Regions from separate parts of the Clostridium sp. CM027 genome, predicted to be linked through region 2. Evidence: riboswitches for the same ligand, from Rfam matches in the RefSeq annotation. Region 2 holds a riboswitch; the other holds the start of a gene.

Region 1 (9,767 bases), 1.1 Mb from region 2:
AGATAAAAATATGAAAAAATTTGATAAAGAGGGTATTCAAAAGATAAGTGGCGAAATTGACAGCAAAATGGGAGATGTGCGAGATATTATTGATGTGAAAGATGAACTTGTAAAAATATCTAATAATTATGGTACATTTTCAGGTGTAGGTGATAAGATGGATGGTAAAGTTAAATTTGTTATGAAAACTGATGGGATAAAAGTAAAGACTGTGGCAACTAAAGAAGATAAAAAAGTTGTAGAGATAAAAGAAGAAAAGAAGGGCTTTTTAACATGGGTAAAGAACATATTTAGCAGTAATGATCAAATGAAAAAATAATAAATCTAAAAATGAAGGTAGATACCGATTTAAATCGGAATGTAGAATTTATGGAAAGTATCTATAACAAATGCGAAAATAATTTCAAAAGTAATAAAGGGCGTTAGTTTAAATTTAAACTAATGCCCTTTATTACTTTTGAACGGATAAACCAATGTTAATATTTACAAAAAATTCATAATTAAAAGATAAAATAAACATTGTATATTTTTAAATTGTAAACATATAAATAACAGTGTAAAACACAAAAGAATCCAGTTGATACACTAATATAAGTGGAGTATAATAATCTAAGTTTCAATGATTTAAAATAATAATTATTATGAATTTAAATGAGGAGCAAAATTATGACTGGCCATAAAAAAATAACGAAAAAAAAATTAAAGTTACTCATTGTAGCGATGTGTTTATCGCTAAGCATATTGACACTGAGGGCTTATTTAAATAAAATCAATAGAAATTCGAGTAAAAATATAGAGACTATATCTAGTAAAGATGCTGAAATTAAAAGTAAGGATCAAAATGCAAAGCTAACAAAGATAGCATTCGAGAAGAATAATAATGTTTATCTTTATGATGAAATAAATGAACAGATTAAATCTTTAGGGGATAATTCAAATTCAAAAGATCTATTACAACTTTCTCCAGATAAAACAAAAATAGTATTTAGATCTTTTAATGAAGAAAAAGAAATAAATCCCCCACATATAATTGTTTATGATATTAAAACTGAAAAATCAACAGAGATTGATATAAATAATAAAGACGTTCAACAAATTATTGAACTCAAGTGGATAGATAATGAAAACATTTTGATTACGGGTCATATTAATCCGTCAGCTTCAGGTTATGCAATATATAACATAAAAAACAAATTGGAGTTAATATCATGCGTTGGTACCATAAGAGATATTATTATAAATAAAAAAAGCATCCTTTATAGCGTTACACCTCATATATTTCCAAAACCTAGGGCCAATTTATATATTAATGGTAATAAAATTTTTGAAAGTATAGAGGATAAGGAAGAAATATATGATGGAGTGATATCTAAAGATGGTAAAATGCTTGCCTTTAGAAGTTGGCTTTCAGATTCAAAGAATTCGAATGGTGAAGTAAGTGCTTATATTAATGTAGCTAAAATTAATAATGATGGAAAATCAATAAGTGATTTAAAGAAGACAAGCATAAATAGTGACATAACTGGAGATTTAAAATTTGATGATAAAAATAATATAAATATTATAGGGGACAAATTTATATATAAATTAGAAGCAGGCAATATTATTAAGGAAAAAAATAATTTGCCAAAGCAAGCAGAACTTTCTGCTGCGCAACTTAAAAAATTTAAACAAATTTTGAACAAGCAATTCCCCGAAGAATCTATTTTAGAGCAAACAATATTAGAAGATATAGATATATATAATGTGGTAACTTTTTAGAATTCGGAACTAACCTAGAAATTAAAGGAGGGTTAAAAATGAATAATAACTATAAATTTTTTAAAAATAAAGATTGCGAATATTTCCCATGCCATCAAGTTAAAGATGATGAAAAATTTAATTGTCTATTTTGCTATTGTCCACTATATTTTCTAGAGGAGTGTGGTGGAAATGGGAAATTCGTAAGTGGTGTTAAAGATTGCTCAATTTGCATGATTCCACATTCTGAAAATGGATATGAGTATATAGTAAGCAAGATAGTGGAAGTAAACAAAGCAAAAAGAAATAATAACTAAGAAAAAGTATTTTTTACTAAAAAAGTATAATTTTAAAAAAACATTGCATTTGAAACGTTTACGTATTATAATTAAGTAAGAGTTAAAAATAAAATTTAATAGTTTCACATAAATAGAGGTGCAGATAAAGAGGTAATTTTTGAATGATAAGGATATGAACATCCAATATCAAAAATGAAGTATTTGTTTGCCGAAAGAATATTTTGGTTCTTCAATTTATTCTTGGGGATAGAAAGTAGTATTTCTATCACTGCCATAAGAGTTCTTATGGAGAGCTATTTATGTAATGAAAAGATGTTTTTTCATTGCATTAATAGACCTAGTACTTTGGTTAATTAAGGCGCTGAAAAATCAGTGCCTTTTTTTATTTCAAAATAAATTAACATAAGGCATTTTCTAAAAGATACACAACACAGATTTGTTGTTTTTTACAAAATTCCTAAAAATTACAAAATGAATAACTACAATAAACGAGGAGGAAAATAAAATGAAGTCTTTAATAAGGTTAAGAATGAGTGCACATGATGCACATTACGGTGGAAATTTAGTAGATGGAGCAAGAATGCTTCAATTATTTGGGGATGTAGCTACAGAACTTTTAATTATGAACGATGGTGATGAAGGATTATTCAAAGCATACGATGCTGTAGAATTTTTAGCACCAGTTTATGCAGGTGACTATATAGAAGCTGTTGGAGAAATAGTGAAGGTAGGGAATTCATCAAGAAAAATGATTTTCGAAGCAAGAAAAGTTATAGTACCAAGACCAGATATAAATGATTCAGCTTGTGATGTATTAGAAGAACCAATAATAGTTTGTAAGGCAAGCGGAACTTGCGTAGTTCTAAAAGAAAACCAAAGAAAATAATATGCAAGAGAATTAATGTAAACTTTTTCACCTAGTGGTTAATATTTTAGTTGCTAAATAAGTTTGTGCAAAATTATCATAATATACATAACTTATCATAAATATTATGGTAGATAGTAATTATTTTTGCACCACGAAGCACTATAAGGAGGTAGCACATGGAAAAATTAATAATTACTGCAGCTATATCTGGAGCGGAAGTTACAAAAGAACATAATCCAAATGTACCCTATACTGTTGAGGAAGTGGCAATAGAAGCGGAAAAAGCTTATAAAGCAGGAGCTAGCATCATTCATTTACACGTAAGGAAAGATGATGGAACACCTACTCAAGACAGGGAAAGATTTAGAGCTTGTATTGAAGCTATTAAAGAAAGATGTCCGGATGCAATTGTTCAACCATCAACAGGCGGAGCTGTCGGAATGAGTAATGCAGAAAGATTACAACCAGTTGATTTAGGACCAGAAATGGCAACCTTAGATGCAGGTACTTGTAATTTTGGTGGAGATGATGTATTCGTAAATACTGAAAACACTATTAAAGAATTTGGTAAAAAGATGATTGAAATGGGTGTAAAACCAGAAATTGAAGTTTTTGATAAGGGCATGGTAGACATGGCAATAAGACTTCAAAAGAAAGGTTTTATAAAAACACCAATGCATTTTAACTTTGTTATGGGTGTAAATGGTGGGATAACTGCTTCGCCAAGAGATTTAGTATTTATGGCAGGAAGCGTGCCAGAGGGAAGTACTTACACTGTATCAGGTATTGGTAGATTTGAATTTCAAATGGCAGCTGTGACTATTGTAATGGGTGGTCATGTAAGAGTTGGATTTGAAGATAATGTGTATATTGAAAAAGGTATACCAGCTAAATCAAATGCAGAATTAGTAGAAAAAGTAGTTAGACTTGCGAAAGAACTTAACAGAGAAATTGCCACTCCACAAGAAGCAAGAGAGATATTGGGTTTAAACAAAATATAAAACTGATAATTGTTATATCTTCAAGATAAATAAGAGGAGGTAAAATAAATGAATAAGGTTGTATCTTTAGAACAAGTTAGGCCATTACTCAAAGATGGAATGTCAATAATGATAGGTGGATTTTTAGCCTGTGGAACACCTGAAAAGATGATAGATCTATTAATAGAAACAAATGTAAAAAACTTAACTATAATAGCAAATGATACAAGCTATGTAGATAGGGGCATAGGAAGACTTGTAGTAAACGGTCAAGTTAAAAAAGTTGTGGCTTCTCATATAGGAACAAATGCTGAAACGGGAAGACTTATGACAGAAGGAAAAATGGAAGTAGAACTTGTGCCACAAGGAACACTAATTGAAAGAATAAGAGCAGCGGGAGCTGGGCTTGGTGGAGTGCTTACCCCTACAGGAGTTGGTACTATGATAGAAGAAGGAAAACAAAAACTTACAATAGAAGGAAAAGAATATCTATTAGAGCTTCCAATTAAAGCAGATTTAGCACTTGTTTATGCAAGCGTCGTAGATGAAATTGGAAATGCAGTTTATTATGGAACAACAAAAAACTTTAATCCAATTATAGCTACTGCTGCAGAAACTGTAATAGTAGAAGCTGAAAAAATTGTTAAAATTGGAGATTTAGATCCAAATAATATTGTGACTCCATGTGTATTGGTTGATTATATTATAGGGGAGGCTAACTAATATGATTACAGATAGCAAGATTGCAAAACAAATTATTGCAAAAAGAATTGGTAAAGAATTAAAAGATGGACAACTTGTTAATTTGGGCATAGGGCTTCCAACATTAGTTACGAATTATATTCCAGAAGGCGTCCATGTTACTCTCCAATCAGAAAATGGAATGGTTGGAATGGGAGCTTCTCCAGCAAAAGGAGAAGAAAACAAGGATGTAACTAATGCAGGTGGTCAATTTACTACAATACTTCCTGGCGGAGCATACTTTGATACCGCAATGTCTTTCACTTTAATAAGAGGAGGACACGTTGATATGACTGTTCTTGGAGCATTGGAAGTAGATCAGGAAGGAAACTTAGCTAATTGGATTGTGCCAGGCAAAATGGTTCCTGGTATGGGTGGAGCAATGGATTTAGTAGTAGGAGCCAAAAAGGTTATTATTGCAATGCAACATACAGCTAAAGGGACTCCTAAAATATTAAAAAAATGTACGCTGCCATTAACAGCAAAGGCACAAGTTAACCTTATAGTTACAGAACTTGGAGTAATGGAATTTACTGAAAAGGGACTTGTACTTACTGAAATTCATAAAGATACAACAGTTGAAGAAGTTAAATCACTTACTGAAGCTGAATTAATAATATCAGAAAATCTAAAAATAATGGATGTATAGGAGGAAGTTATTATGAACAAAGGATGTAAATACGGAACTCACAGGTCACTTGAACCAAAAGGTGCATTGCCACAACCAGCAACTAAAATATCAAATGATATGAATATATTTGATAATGAAATTTTAATTGATGTTCAGGCTTTAAACATAGACTCAGCTAGCTTTACTCAAATAGAGGAAGAAGCAGGACATGACATTGAAAAAATAAAATCTAAAATCATGGAAATTGTAGCTGAAAAAGGAAAAATGCAAAATCCTGTAACAGGTTCAGGTGGAATGCTTATTGGAACAGTTGAAAAAATAGGCGAAGCTTTAAAAGGAACAACAGATCTTAAAGTGGGAGACAAAATCTCTACATTAGTTTCACTATCATTAACTCCTTTAAAAATAGAAAAAATTGTTGATATCAAACCAGATATCGATAGAGTTGAAATAAAAGGAAAAGCTATTTTATTTGAAAGTGGATTATATGCAAAACTTCCAAAAGACATGAATGAAAATCTAGCATTAGCAGCATTAGACGTTGCAGGAGCGCCAGCTCAAGTTGCTAAACTTGTTAAACCAGGTCAATCAGTTCTTTTACTAGGCGCAGCAGGAAAATCAGGAATGATTTGCTCTTATGAAGCAGTTAAAAGAGTAGGACCAACAGGAAACGTTATAGGCATTGTAAGAAATGAAGAAGAGAAAGCGAGATTAAAAAGATTAGGTCTAAAAATGCAAATAGTTATTGGAGATGCTAGAAACGCTATTGATGTAATGAACACTACTCTAGAGCACAACAATGGATGTGAAGTAGATGTAGCAATAAATATGGTTAATGTTCCAAATACTGAAATGTCATCAATTTTACCAGTAAAAGATGACGGAATAGTATACTTCTTCTCAATGGCTACAAGCTTTACAAAAGCAGCTCTTGGAGCTGAAGGTGTAGGTAAAGACGTTACTATGATCGTAGGAAACGGATACACTAAAGGACATGCTGAAATAACCCTTGAAGAGTTAAGAGAAAATGAAACATTAAGAAAAGTATTTGAAGAATTATACGTTTAATGACATTTCAGCTTCGAAGAAGATGATTTAATTGTGATTTAGAGAATACAATATAAAGTTATATTGTATTCTCTCTAAACCATATTGATATATCAACTACATATTATAAAATTAAAAATTATTATACGATGGAGGTACTAATATGAAAGTTAATAGAAGATTTGAATTATTTAAAGATGTAACTGATGAGCAATGGAATGATTGGAAATGGCAGGTTAAAAATAGAATTGAAAATGTGGATCAACTAAAAAAATATATACCATTAACGCAGGAGGAAGAAGAAGGAGCTAGGAAATGCGTTCAAACATTAAGAATGGCTATAACTCCTTATTACTTAGCATTAATAGACCCTAATGATCCAAACGATCCAATAAGAAAACAAGCTATACCAACAGGGCTTGAATTACATCAGGCACATGCTGATTTATTGGACCCATTACATGAAGATTCAGATTCTCCAGTACCAGGGTTAACTCATAGATACCCAGATAGAGTATTACTATTAATAACTGATCAATGCTCAATGTACTGCAGACACTGTACAAGAAGAAGATTCGCAGGTCAAAGCGATAGTGCTATGCCAATGGAAAGAATAGATAAAGCAATCGAGTACATTAAAAATACTCCACAAATTAGAGATGTATTATTATCAGGCGGAGATGCTCTACTTGTTTCAGATGATAAATTAGAATATATAATTAAAAAATTAAGAGCAATTCCACACGTTGAAATAATAAGAATGGGTTCGAGAGTACCAGTGGTTCTTCCACAAAGAATTACAAAAGAATTAGTTGATATGCTAAAGAAATATCATCCAATTTGGCTAAACACTCACTTTAATCATCCAAATGAAATTACAGAAGAAGCAAAACTTGCATGCGCGCGGCTTTCAAATGCAGGAGTACCTCTAGGAAATCAATCAGTTCTTTTAAGAGGGGTTAATGACTGTGCACATATAATGATGGACCTTGTACATGAGCTTGTTAAAATTAGAGTAAGACCATACTACATCTATCAATGTGATCTTTCAATGGGACTTGAGCACTTTAGAACACCAGTATCTAAAGGGATAGAAATTATTGAAGCTTTAAGAGGCCATACTTCAGGATTCTGTGTTCCAACATTTGTTGTTGACGCTCCAGGTGGCGGTGGTAAAATACCAGTAATGCCAACTTATATTATTTCTCAAAGTCCTGAAAAAGTGGTACTTAGAAACTTTGAAGGCGTTATAACTACTTATGAACAACCAACTAGTTATACTTCAGGTTGTCGCTGTGAAGTTTGCGAAGGAAAGAAAAAGGTTCATAAAGTAGGAGTGGCAGGGCTATTAAACGGTCAGCAAATGTCTATGGAACCAGCTGGACTTGAGAGAAATCTAAGAGGACATCACGAGTAAAATTAAGGACAGCATAAACAACCCAAGCATTTTCAATATGATTCAAAAATATGACAGTATTTCTATCATAGGAATGAATAAAAATGTAGGAAAAACAACCACCTTAAATCATATATTGAGGGAAGCCAGAGGGGAAATATCCCTTGGGCTTACCTCTATAGGAAGAGACGGAGAAGAGTTGGACCAAGTAACTGCTACTGAAAAACCTAAAATTTACATTGAAGAAGGAACTATAATTGCTACTGCAAAACAATGCTTATTGAATAGTGATATTACCAGGGAGATTTTAAAAACTACTGGTTTCAACACTCCTATGGGTGAAATAATTATATGCAGAGCATTAAGTGACGGATATGTAGATTTAGGCGGTCCATCTGTAAATTCCTATATGACTTTAATATGTGATGATCTTAAAAGGTTTGGAAGTGAGCTTGTAATTGTGGATGGTGCCCTTAATAGAAAAACCTTCGCCTCTCCATCAATTACAAATGCTACAATTTTATCAACTGGAGCGGCGCTGTCAAAAAGTATGGATAAGGTTATAGAAGAAACTAGTCATACTGTTAAATTACTTTCATTGGAAAATGAAAAGAATAATGAAGTATTAAATCTCGCTAATGAAGTTTTACGCATCGGCAGAATAGGTATTATTTGCAAAGATAATACTATAAAAATGCTAGATGCAATTACAGCATTGGGATCTTCTAAGGAAATTGTTGGGTCTTTAGATGAAAATGCCTCCTATGTAGTTATTAAAGGTGTAGTTTCAGATAACCTACTAGAAGATATTATGACATCTACAAATAAGTATAAAGGTGTAATTTTCCTAGTTGAAGATGGAACAAAGCTCTTTTTAACTAGGGAAACCCTTTATAAATTTAAAAAGCAAGGTGGAATTATAAAAACAATAAATCCCATTAATATAGTATGTGTTACATCCAATCCAAAATCACCTTATGGGTATGAATTTGATAAGCAGAAGTTTTTAGATGGGCTTAGGGATAAATTAAATATACCTGTATTTGATGTTATTGGAGGGGAGTAAAATGAAATTTTTAGATAAGCAGCAGAGGGATCAAATTGGTTTTTCTTTTGTTATGGATAAATTGGGGATAACTACTTCTTATGGGCTTGAGGAGAAAAAAAATATTAGACCATTTAAAGATTCAGAAATAAATGAATTAACTCATGAATTAAATAGTCTAGAAAATATGATTAAATCAATGAGAGCTCATAGTCAAGAGTATAATGGAATAGGACGAATATTTTGTAAACTAAAAGATATTAGAAATTCTATTAAAAGATGTAATGAATCAGAAACATTAGATGAAGTTGAATTATATGAAATTAAATATTTTTCAATATTAGTAACAGATTTAAAAAATATTTTGGATAAATTACAGCTTGATATAGAGGAGGTTCATCTAAACTCTTTAGATGAGATTATCTCCCTCCTAGACCCACAGAAGAAGGGAATGTCTACTTTTTATGTTTATGATGAGTATTCTAAAACTTTGAAAAGCATTCGTGAAAAGAAAAAACAAAAGGAAAAAGAAATTTTTACTGTGAAAACCGAGGAAGAAGTAAATGAACTAAAGAAGCAAAGGTTAGATTTAGTTATAGAAGAAGAAGAGGAAGAACTAAGGATTAGAAAAGAGTTAACACTCCAGATTTCTAAGGAAACTGAGATCATAAACCAAAATATAAAAGCGATAGGTAGATTAGACTTTTTGATTGCCAAAGCGAATTTATCCATAGATTATAATGGTTCCCGTCCGAAAATTTGTGAAGAAATGAAGATTAATCTTGATGAAGCCTTTAATCCTGAAATTAAAGAAATATTAGAAAAAGGTAAAAAGGTATTTACCCCAGTTAGTATAGAGCTATTTGGTGGTACAACTATTATAACTGGTGCTAATATGGGTGGGAAAAGCGTTACCCTTAAGACTATTGTTCTGAATTTACTGCTTGGGCAAATGGGCTTTTTTGTATTTGCAAAAAAAGCACAATTTCCAATCCTTAATTTTATTCATTTTGTTTCAGA
Region 2 (9,767 bases):
CCACCTGACATAACAACGGTCGGTTGTTCTTTCCTAATAATCTTATACGATTGATAGATTCCTTTTAAAACCCTGAATATATCTGTTACATTCTTCAGGGAAAAGTATCTACGAAGTTTACCTGTGCTAATAGCATGATAAGTAGCTAATCCTTGATTTTCAATCATTTCTTTTTCTATACCATGTCCAGAACCTATATACACAACTTCTAAACCTTCATTTTTCAGTAATGGTATTAGAATTTTATTAACCATAGCATGTCCAGCAGTTCCTCCACCAGTTAAAACAATTTTCATTTAAATCCTCCTTTAAATATTAGCTGCTTTTAAAAATTCAACAGTTTGCTCATAACTTATGACCGCATCTTGAGAATGATATAAGAAATTGTTATCTTTCTTAATAAAGTCGTTTATGATCCAAGAATGCCTGTCCTCAGCTTCAATAATGTACAGTTCATCATTCACACAGTAAATATGTTTTGTTTCTTCCTGCGTTGCTAAACATTCATTATTTTTTTCGCCTGGCCTTAGTCCAGTCACTACAATAATTGATTCATCTAATCCATATTTATATACTAAATACTTTGCAATATCATAAATCCATAACGATGGCATTCGTGCTATAAAAATTTCTCCTCCAGCACCACGAATTGCAGACTCAATTAATAATTCACAAGCCTTAGGAATATTAATAAAAAAGCGATTCATATCCTTATCTGTAAGCGTTACTGTCTGTTTTTCACTAATTTGTTTTTTAAATAATGGGATTACACTACCTTCACTTGCTAAAAGGTTGCCACATCTGAAAACAATAAATTTAGTTAATATAGAATTTTGGTTTGCAGCCAACATTAATTTTTCTCCTAACAATTTTGTACATCCATAAGTGCAATTTGCGTTTACCGCCTTATCTGTTGAAATATAAATTACCTTTGCTACCTTGTTAGCATTAGCACAATCAATTATATTGTTAGTACCTATAACATTAGTAAGAATAGCTTCATTAGGTGCTGTTTCACAAATTAGTACGTGCTTTAGAGCTGCTAAATGGAAAATAATATCACAATCACTACTCGCCTCTAATAAACGTTTTTTATCTCTAACATCTCCTAATACTATTTCTACACGTTTATCTGATAATGTCCTTTTTATTTCAATCATTTTCGCTTCATTTCTAGCAAAAATTCTAATTTGTCTAACTTCCATTTCTAGAAGCTTATGAGCTAACGCGTTACCAAAAGAGCCAGTGCCACCAACAATCAGTATTTTTTTATTTTTCATAATATTCCCTCCATGCGTTTCCTATATTTTCATTATAAGAAACATATGTTACAACTATGTTACAACATTTATTTTTATAAAAAAAGACTCCGCAACTAAAAATTGATTTGTATATTGTGAACTGCACCCTATTGTAGGCTATATCCCCTTAAAGTAGACGGATTAAGTAGTACTAAATATATTGTAACAACTTAAATCCTAATGAATAATATAGTACAAAATATATTATAATTTCAAATATCGAGTTATTAGTAATATAAAGATAAGCGTTTAGATGATGAAGATGTAGTTTAATTATGCAACTATTATTAGATTTTTAGATCAAGGAGTGATTTTCGCTTGAAATATTCAATACTTCGGAGATATTGAAGAAGTGATAAAAATGAGGAGCGGTAAATATGAAAGTAGTTATATTATGTGGAGGTAAAGGGACCAGATTAGGGTCATCTACAGAAACTATTCCGAAAACATTAGCTTTAGTTTCTGGGAAACCAATTATATGGCACATTATGAATATTTATTCAAGCTATGGCTTTAATGACTTTATTCTTCCATTAGGTTTTGGTGGTGATAAAATAAAAGAATATTTTTGGAATTATGAGTGGAAAAACTCTGATTTCACCAAAGAACTAGGCAGTAATAATATTTCTTTTTTTAATAAGCCTGCTAACTGGAAGGTGACTTTTGTTGATACAGGAACTGATACAATGACTGGTGGAAGAATTAAAAAAATTGAAAAATTCATTAATGAAGATACTTTTATGTTGACCTATGGCGATGGATTATCTGATATTAATATAAATAGTTTACTAAAGTTCCATAATGAAAAAGGACAAGCGGTAACAGTTACTGGAGTAGAAAGAAAGAGCCAATATGGAATTCTAACTGAAAAGGATGGTATTGCAACAACCTTTGACGAAAAATCAAAATTGGATGGCATAATAAACGGAGGTTTTTTTGTAATGAATAAAAAAGTTTTTAATTATATAGAAGATGACGATAAATGCATTTTTGAACAGGGTCCATTGAGAAACCTTGTAGAAAGTGGAGAATTGGCGGTTTATAGTTTCAAAGGTTATTGGACGGCAATTGATACTAATAAAGATCTAATTTATGCAAATGAGACATGGAAGTGAGTAAAATAAATAAGGAGGATATGGACGCAATTTATGCATTTTTTTCTAAGGGGAAATCTCGGTTTAATAAACATGAAAATGAAAATCATGATATAAAAAAAGATAATAAAAAGGATGAAAAAAGCAAAGACAAAGATAGTAGAAAATATAAAGAAGAATATGAAGAAGAAAATAAAGAAGAAGATATTGAAGACTATAGAGAATCAGATATAGAAGAATACAAACAAAGATGTTCCTTTTGTACAATAGTTAGCAAGGATTATTTAATAAAGACCTTAACTTTTTACTATTCACTTGAGAGGAATAGTGAAAATTTTCATCTATGGATTTGCTGTATTGATGATATTATCTATTCATCCCTTTCAAAGATGAATCTCAAAAATGCTTCTCTTATTCATTTGAATACAGTGGAAGACCAGCAACTGCTCGCTGTAAAAAACACGAGAAAAACAAATGAATATTGCTGGACATTGAAAGCAGCTGTTATTCGCTACGTGCTTATGAATTACAGCGTAAACTCAATAATATACTGTGACAGTGATATATTTTTCTTCTCAGATCCACAGATGGTATTTGATGAATGGGGTGAAGCTTCAGTGTTTTTATGTCCCCAAAGGGATCTTGAATGGGTTCACAAAATATATGGAAAATTTCAAGCAGGATTCATAGGTTTTAAAAAGGATATACAAGGATTGAATTGTCTTAATTGGTGGAATCAAAAATGCATTGAATGGTGTTCCGGGGAACCTGACTCTGAAATGGGACGATGGGGAGATCAGAAATATCTTGATAAAATCACAGGAATGTTTTCAAATGTAAAAATTTCAAGAAATCTTGGAATAGATGCTGCACCATGGAATACAATTTATAATAATAATTTCAATATTACCTCAAAGGATAATGAAGTCTTTATTGAAGGTGATAAGTTAATAGCATATCACTTTGCATGTCTTTCAATATTTAACGAAAATGACTATGACTTATGGACTTTTAATTATTTAGAAATAAGTTCTGCAATTAAGTCCAATATTTATATCCCATATATTGAAAGTCTAAGGAATACAATCAATGTTATAAGAAACAATCTTAATGAAAAAGTAGAGGGTTTATTTAATAAATCTGATTCTAAAGAAGCCCAGACATTATTTAAATACTCAGATCTGACGTTAGCCATGGCCCGCTATAACGATTTTTATAGCTTTTGTACTATAACTAGTAAGGCATATTTATTGCAAAGTATGTCACTTTATTCTTCGCTGAAGGATAAAATCGATAATTTTAATTTATTCATCTGCTGTATGGATGAAATTTCTTTTTCTGTATTAAGTAATCTGAAGCTTGAAAATACGATTATTATTAATGTTAGCGAAGTAGAGGATATGGAATTACTTCATGTTAAAGAAACCAGAAATATGCAGGAATATTGTTGGTCGCTTAAAGCACCGTTGGTCCTTTATATTTTAGATAAATATGCTATAGATTCAGTTATTTATTGTGATGCAGATATATTCTTTTTTTCTGATCCGATGGCGATCTTCAAGCAATGGAAGGATTATGATACACTAATTTGTCCTCAGAGGGATTGTCCCGAATTTGAAAAGGTACATGGACATTTTCAGGCAGGCTTTTTAGGTTTTAGAAACAGGAAAAGTAGTCTAGCTATTTTAAATTGGTGGAAGAAAAAATGTATAGAGTGGTGCTCAGATAAACCTGATATTATAATGGAGAGATGGGGAGATCAGAAATATCTAGATAAGGTTCCAAATTTATTTTATAGCATAAAAATATTAGATGACCTAGGTATAGATGCAGCTCCATGGAATCTAATTATTAACAATGATTACAAAGTTTACAACGATAATAATACTGTTTTAATTGATGATCGAGAACTTATGGTTTATCACTTTGGCAGTATGAAAATATTTGATGAATCTGTCTTTGACTTATGGAAGCTAGATCCTTTGATTTTTAGCAAAGAAATAATCGATAATATATATATTCCATATTTAGATGCTTTATGCAAATCAATGGAAATATTAAAGTCATCAGGCCTTGTGGATCTTAAAGAATTATTTAGTAAAGAAGAGGTCACTAACGCTAAGAACCTGTATAGATTTCAATCGTAAATGTAAACCTTTCAACCTGGAGGTATAGTATATGGAAGAGGTTAGTCTTGCTGGTAAGAGGATATTGGTAACTGGTGGATTTGGATTTATAGGCTCTCACCTAGTTAAGAGGTTATTGAATGAAGGCGCAGAGGTATCTATTATAGGAAGACAGAGCAGCCAAACCTGGAGACTGGAAGAGCAGTTAAAAAATATATCAATCTATGAGATTGATATAACTGACAGTAAAAAAATTGAAACTTGCATCAAGGATATATGCCCTGAAATAGTATTTCATTTAGCAGCTTATGGTGTAAACTCAGCACAAAAAGAATATATTAAAGCTGCAAATATTAATATTTTAGGAATGATTAATATTTTAAATTCATTGAAGGACACCGACTGCAAAAAATTCGTTAATATGGGTAGCTGTGCTGAATATGGAGATAGGAAAGATCTTATGAAGGAAGATATGTATCCAGAACCTGTGAGCATCTATGGAAGTTCTAAAGCTAGTGCAACTATAATCGCTCATCAGATTGCCAGAGAAAATAATATAGATATTATAACCTTAAGGCCCTTTGGTATTTTTGGGGAGGGAGAAGAGAGACATAAGATTTTTTGTCATATAATACTGTCAATACTGGAAGATAAGGAGGTAAGACTAACATCTGGTGAACAATTACGTGATTACTGCTACATTGAAAACATAATTGACGGATTGGTTATGTCTGCTAAAAGCAATTTAAAGAGCAATATTTTCAATATAGCAAATGGAAGTCTTTTTCCTTTAAAATACTATATAGATCTTATATTTAAAAATATTAAAACAGATAGGGTCCCCTTATATGGGACAATAAAATACAGAAAAAATGAAATGTGGTCACCTGGTGCGGATATAAGTAAGATCCATACTGAATTAGGCTGGAGTCCTAGAATAAGCCTTGAGGATGGAATTGTTAAAACAATAAGGTGGTATGAAGAAAATAAAGATATGTGGATTAAGCATTTACCATAGGATGTGAAAAAAATGTTAAAAGACCTTGAAAATAATTATAAAAATAAAAATGTTTTAATAACTGGTCATACAGGTTTTAAAGGATCATGGCTAGCTATTTGGTTAAAAAAATTAGGAGCAAATGTTATTGGTTATGCACTAGATCCCGTCAGTGTCAAAAGCAATTTCGTTTTATCTGAAATTAGCAATGATATTGTTGATATAAGAGGAGATATAAGAGATAGCAAACATCTTAATGAAGTTTTTATGACCTATGAACCAGAGATAGTTTTTCATCTTGCAGCACAACCACTCGTTAGGTACTCCTATGAAAACCCTAAAGAGACCTATGAGGTGAATTTTATGGGCACTGTAAATGTATTGGAAGCGGTGAGGGCCAGTAAAGAAACAAAAGCTTTAGTTATTATCACTAGTGATAAATGTTACGAAAATAATGAATGGATGTACAGCTACAGGGAAATAGATCCCATGGGTGGTTATGATCCGTACAGTTCTAGTAAGGGTTGCGTTGAACTTTTGGTTTCCTCATATAGAAATTCTTTTTTTAATACAGCTGAGTATAAAAATCATGAAAAAATAATTGTAACAGCACGGGCAGGTAATGTAATTGGAGGTGGAGATTGGGCCATCGATAGAATTATACCAGACTGCATCAGGGCACTAGAAAATGATGAAGAGATTTTGCTTAGGAATCCAGGTGCTGTAAGACCCTGGCAGCATGTCCTTGAACCATTATACGGATATTTACTTTTAGGAACAAAAATATTAAAAAAAGATGTGGAGTTTTCTGGAGCTTGGAACTTCGGACCTGAAGCTCAAAATGTCATTACGGTTCAGGAGGTTGTCAGAAGACTTGTCAAAGAGTGGGGCAATGGAAGCTGGAAACCTTTAATCCTTAAGGGAGATTCATTCCATGAAGCAAGCTTACTAAGTCTTGACATTAGCAAGGCTAGATTCTGTTTAAATTTTAAGCCTAGGTGGGGCATAGATGAGACAATAGAAAAGACTGTAGAGTGGTATAGGAAATATAAGGATGAAAAGGTGATTGATATATGCGAATCTCAAATTAATGATTATTGTAGATAGAGCTCTCATTCTAGGTGCATTAATATCAATATGGAGTGAAACTTAGGGTTCTAAAAAAAAGAATAAATAATCTTTCCAATCAGATAATATTTATAAAATATTACAATTTTTAAGAGAAGTCCAAAATGGCTTCTCTTAAAAATTATTATCAGGGTCGTACTTTAAAGAGCCTTTAGGTAAATTATGTTTAATACTTAACTATCGTCTAACATGTTATATTTATAGATTAAATTCCTCTGCAACAACCTTTATAGCCTTTAATTTATCTCCAGTTTTAATAGCACAAGTAATTCTTATTTCTGATGTAGTAATCATTTTAATTTCAATATTGTTTTTGTTAAAAACTCTAAACATTCTAGCCGCTACTCCAGAGGTTGTCTTCATGCCTAGCCCCACCACTGAAAATTTAGTTATCTCTTCATCAACTATAACTTTATTATCTGCTATTAAGTTATCTATAATTTCTAAACTATCCTTTAAGCCTTCTTTAGGTATAGTAAATGATACACTTACCTTTCCATCTATAGGTGATGTTTGACTTATCATATCTATATTGATTCTTTTACTTCCTATAGCTTCAAATATAGTAGACAATATATTCACATCTTTAGGTATACGCTGAAGTGTTACTGCAACATCCTCATCACTAGTTGCTATTCCTGTTACTGGCTTATTTTCCATATTCATATTTTTTACCTCCTTAATTACAGTTCCTTTAATATCACTATTACTAAGCCCTACATATATAGGTATGCTATATTTTTGAGCAAGTTCTATAGACCTTGAATGCATTATTTGAGCTCCCAAACTTGCTAGCTCGAGCATCTCCTCATATTCTATTTCATCTAATTTTTTAGCTGCGCTGTATGCTCTAGGATCTACACTATATATTCCAGAAACGTCCGTATATATTTCACATCTGCCATTAAGCTTCACAGCTAAAGCAACTGCAGTAGTATCAGATCCACCTCTGCCGAGTGTTGTAATATCACCTTCCCCATTTATTCCTTGGAATCCAGCAACTATTACGATTTTGCCTTCTTTTAAGCTTTTTTTAATCCTGCCACCGTGTATATCTTCAATTAACGCTTTACCATATTGTCCACTAGTCTTAATCCCAATTTGGTATGCAGTATAACTTATGGCATCATATCCAAGTCCCTTAATTGCCATGGCGAGTAGTGCACTTGAAATTATTTCACCTGTTGATAATAGAACATCCAATTCTCTCTTATCTGGTTTTTCTCCTATACCTTTTGATAGAGATAATAAATCATCTGTAGTGTCCCCCATAGCAGATACTACTATAACTAAATCTGTATCTTCATTTTTCCTCTTTACTATACTTTGTGCAATTCCTTTAATTTTCTCTGTAGTTCCTACAGATGAACCTCCATATTTTTGAACAACTACTGCCATAATTAAATCACTCCTATTATTTATCACCTTCGGTGCTATTATCACCTTCGGTGCTATTATCACCTTCGGTGCTATTTATCACCTTCGGTGAAATTTAGAACTTTATATATTGCTTCCAAAAAAAATAAATACAGCAAAGGAACACCTTTGCTGCATAAAATACATGTTTTTATACAAACTTCGTGTACCTTGTAGCTCACCACTGAAAAATCAGTGACAATTTTACATATATTATATGCAATCTCAGAAAATAATTTCACCAAATACATTTTCTTCGGCCATAGCTCCTTTTCTTATTCATCTTAGCCTGTCAGCTCCGAACAAGTACTCTTAGATACAGCACCTCTACCCTAGGTAGTTTACTTATTAAATTAGTTATTATATTATCACAGTATGTTTATAAGTACAAGCATTAATTACAGATGTTCTTACTAAAATGTCTATCTCCCCTCTCAGGCAGTATTGCAACAATGTTCCCACCTTCAATGGATTCTCCAAGTTTTATTGCAGATACTATGGCAGTCCCTAAAGAACTGCCTACAAATAGCCCCTCTTTACATTGTATCCTTAATTGATGGCTGCAGTTTTGCGAAGATATTTACACCTTCTTTTACACCCAAATTATTTAGCTTAATAAGTGGTGTATTTCCTATAATATTTAATATACTATTTATATATCTCACTGCTAAGACCTCTACTTAGAACTAATTTTGCATATTCTTTTGCACCATTTAAGGAATGATCTCTATAATTTCCACATTGAACTTCATTGGCTGCCGGGATTTCCTCTGTTTCTATCACCTTTTTCAATCCATAATTTAGGGCTTCTATAACCCTATCTACACTGACATCATTCCATACGATCATGTAAAAACCTGTTCTACATCCCATAGGTGAAATGTCTATAATTCCGTCCATTACTTCTCTCATATATCCAGCAAGCAAATGCTCTAAAGTATGGATAGCTGATATATTCATAAACTCCTTGTTTGGTTGCATAAATCTTAAGTCAAACTTTGTTACTTTATCACCCTTTTCGCCTATCTTTACCTCACATTTTCGTACAAAAGGTGCCACAACCTTTGTGTGATCTAATGAAAAACTTTCAACCTTAATCATTTACCCTTACCTCCTTATTTGCTACTGCAATGAAAATGCCAGTTTCAGTATATTCGCCTTTGCTAGAATAACCTTTGCATCTTAAATCTGTATTCTCAATGTTTACTATATTAAACCCTGCGCCAGTTAACCACTCTTCCATCTGATTATTTGAAAAACCAAGCCATTCGTCAAACATTTCAGTCCTTGCCCACTGCCCATTATGCTCTTCTACATCCGATATTATTAAAGTCCCACCTTTTTTAATTATTCTGTGCATCTCTTCAATAGCCTTTTTAGCATCGCTCACATGGTGAAGAGCCATATTAATGAAGACCACATCTACAGATTCATCAAACAAAACCAAGTTGTCTATGGAGGATTTTATTGGATATACATTATCGAATTTTTTAGTTTCCATTAATTTTTTGGATTCTTTAAGCATATTTACTGATTGATCTATAGAAAACACAATGCTTGCATCTAAGGCCAGCGCTAAGGATAAAAATCCAGCGCCGCATCCAAGATCAGCCACTACCTTATCTTTTATACTTACTTTGGATAATACCTTGTACTTTAACCTTTCATCAAAATACTCACTTCTTATTACGTTCCAACTTTTAGC

The links. Region 2 has a riboswitch for lysine ahead of KTC92_RS15825 (aspartate kinase). Riboswitches for the same ligand answer to the same signal wherever they lie in the genome.
Region 1: another riboswitch for lysine. It lies ahead of KTC92_RS10745 (hotdog fold domain-containing protein); the one in region 2 lies ahead of KTC92_RS15825 (aspartate kinase).

What each region holds. Positions count from the first base shown of each region.
Region 1 covers NZ_CP077725.1:2,259,672-2,269,438, reverse strand. Annotated here, with positions in the region: gene KTC92_RS10760 (hypothetical protein) at 1-319, shown strand, start outside; gene KTC92_RS10755 (hypothetical protein) at 667-1,761, shown strand; gene KTC92_RS10750 (cysteine-rich small domain-containing protein) at 1,800-2,057, shown strand; lysine riboswitch at 2,163-2,343, shown strand; gene KTC92_RS10745 (hotdog fold domain-containing protein) at 2,545-2,925, shown strand; gene KTC92_RS10740 (3-keto-5-aminohexanoate cleavage protein) at 3,084-3,908, shown strand; gene atoD (acetate CoA-transferase subunit alpha) at 3,957-4,610, shown strand; gene KTC92_RS10730 (3-oxoacid CoA-transferase subunit B) at 4,612-5,277, shown strand; gene KTC92_RS10725 (L-erythro-3,5-diaminohexanoate dehydrogenase) at 5,290-6,327, shown strand; gene ablA (lysine 2,3-aminomutase) at 6,470-7,723, shown strand; gene KTC92_RS10715 (hypothetical protein) at 7,761-8,768, shown strand; gene KTC92_RS10710 (hypothetical protein) at 8,770-9,767, shown strand, end outside.
Region 2 covers NZ_CP077725.1:3,333,708-3,343,474, reverse strand. Annotated here, with positions in the region: gene KTC92_RS15855 (undecaprenyldiphospho-muramoylpentapeptide beta-N-acetylglucosaminyltransferase) at 1-296, opposite strand, end outside; gene KTC92_RS15850 (polysaccharide biosynthesis protein) at 309-1,280, opposite strand; gene KTC92_RS15845 (sugar phosphate nucleotidyltransferase) at 1,679-2,416, shown strand; gene KTC92_RS15840 (glycosyl transferase) at 2,413-4,542, shown strand; gene KTC92_RS15835 (NAD(P)-dependent oxidoreductase) at 4,574-5,539, shown strand; gene rfbG (CDP-glucose 4,6-dehydratase) at 5,552-6,625, shown strand; gene KTC92_RS15825 (aspartate kinase) at 6,845-8,044, opposite strand; lysine riboswitch at 8,229-8,400, opposite strand; partial or broken gene KTC92_RS18595 (cysteine synthase) at 8,457-8,600, opposite strand; gene KTC92_RS15820 (hypothetical protein) at 8,599-8,727, opposite strand; gene KTC92_RS15815 (S-ribosylhomocysteine lyase) at 8,711-9,163, opposite strand; gene KTC92_RS15810 (class I SAM-dependent methyltransferase) at 9,156-9,767, opposite strand, start outside.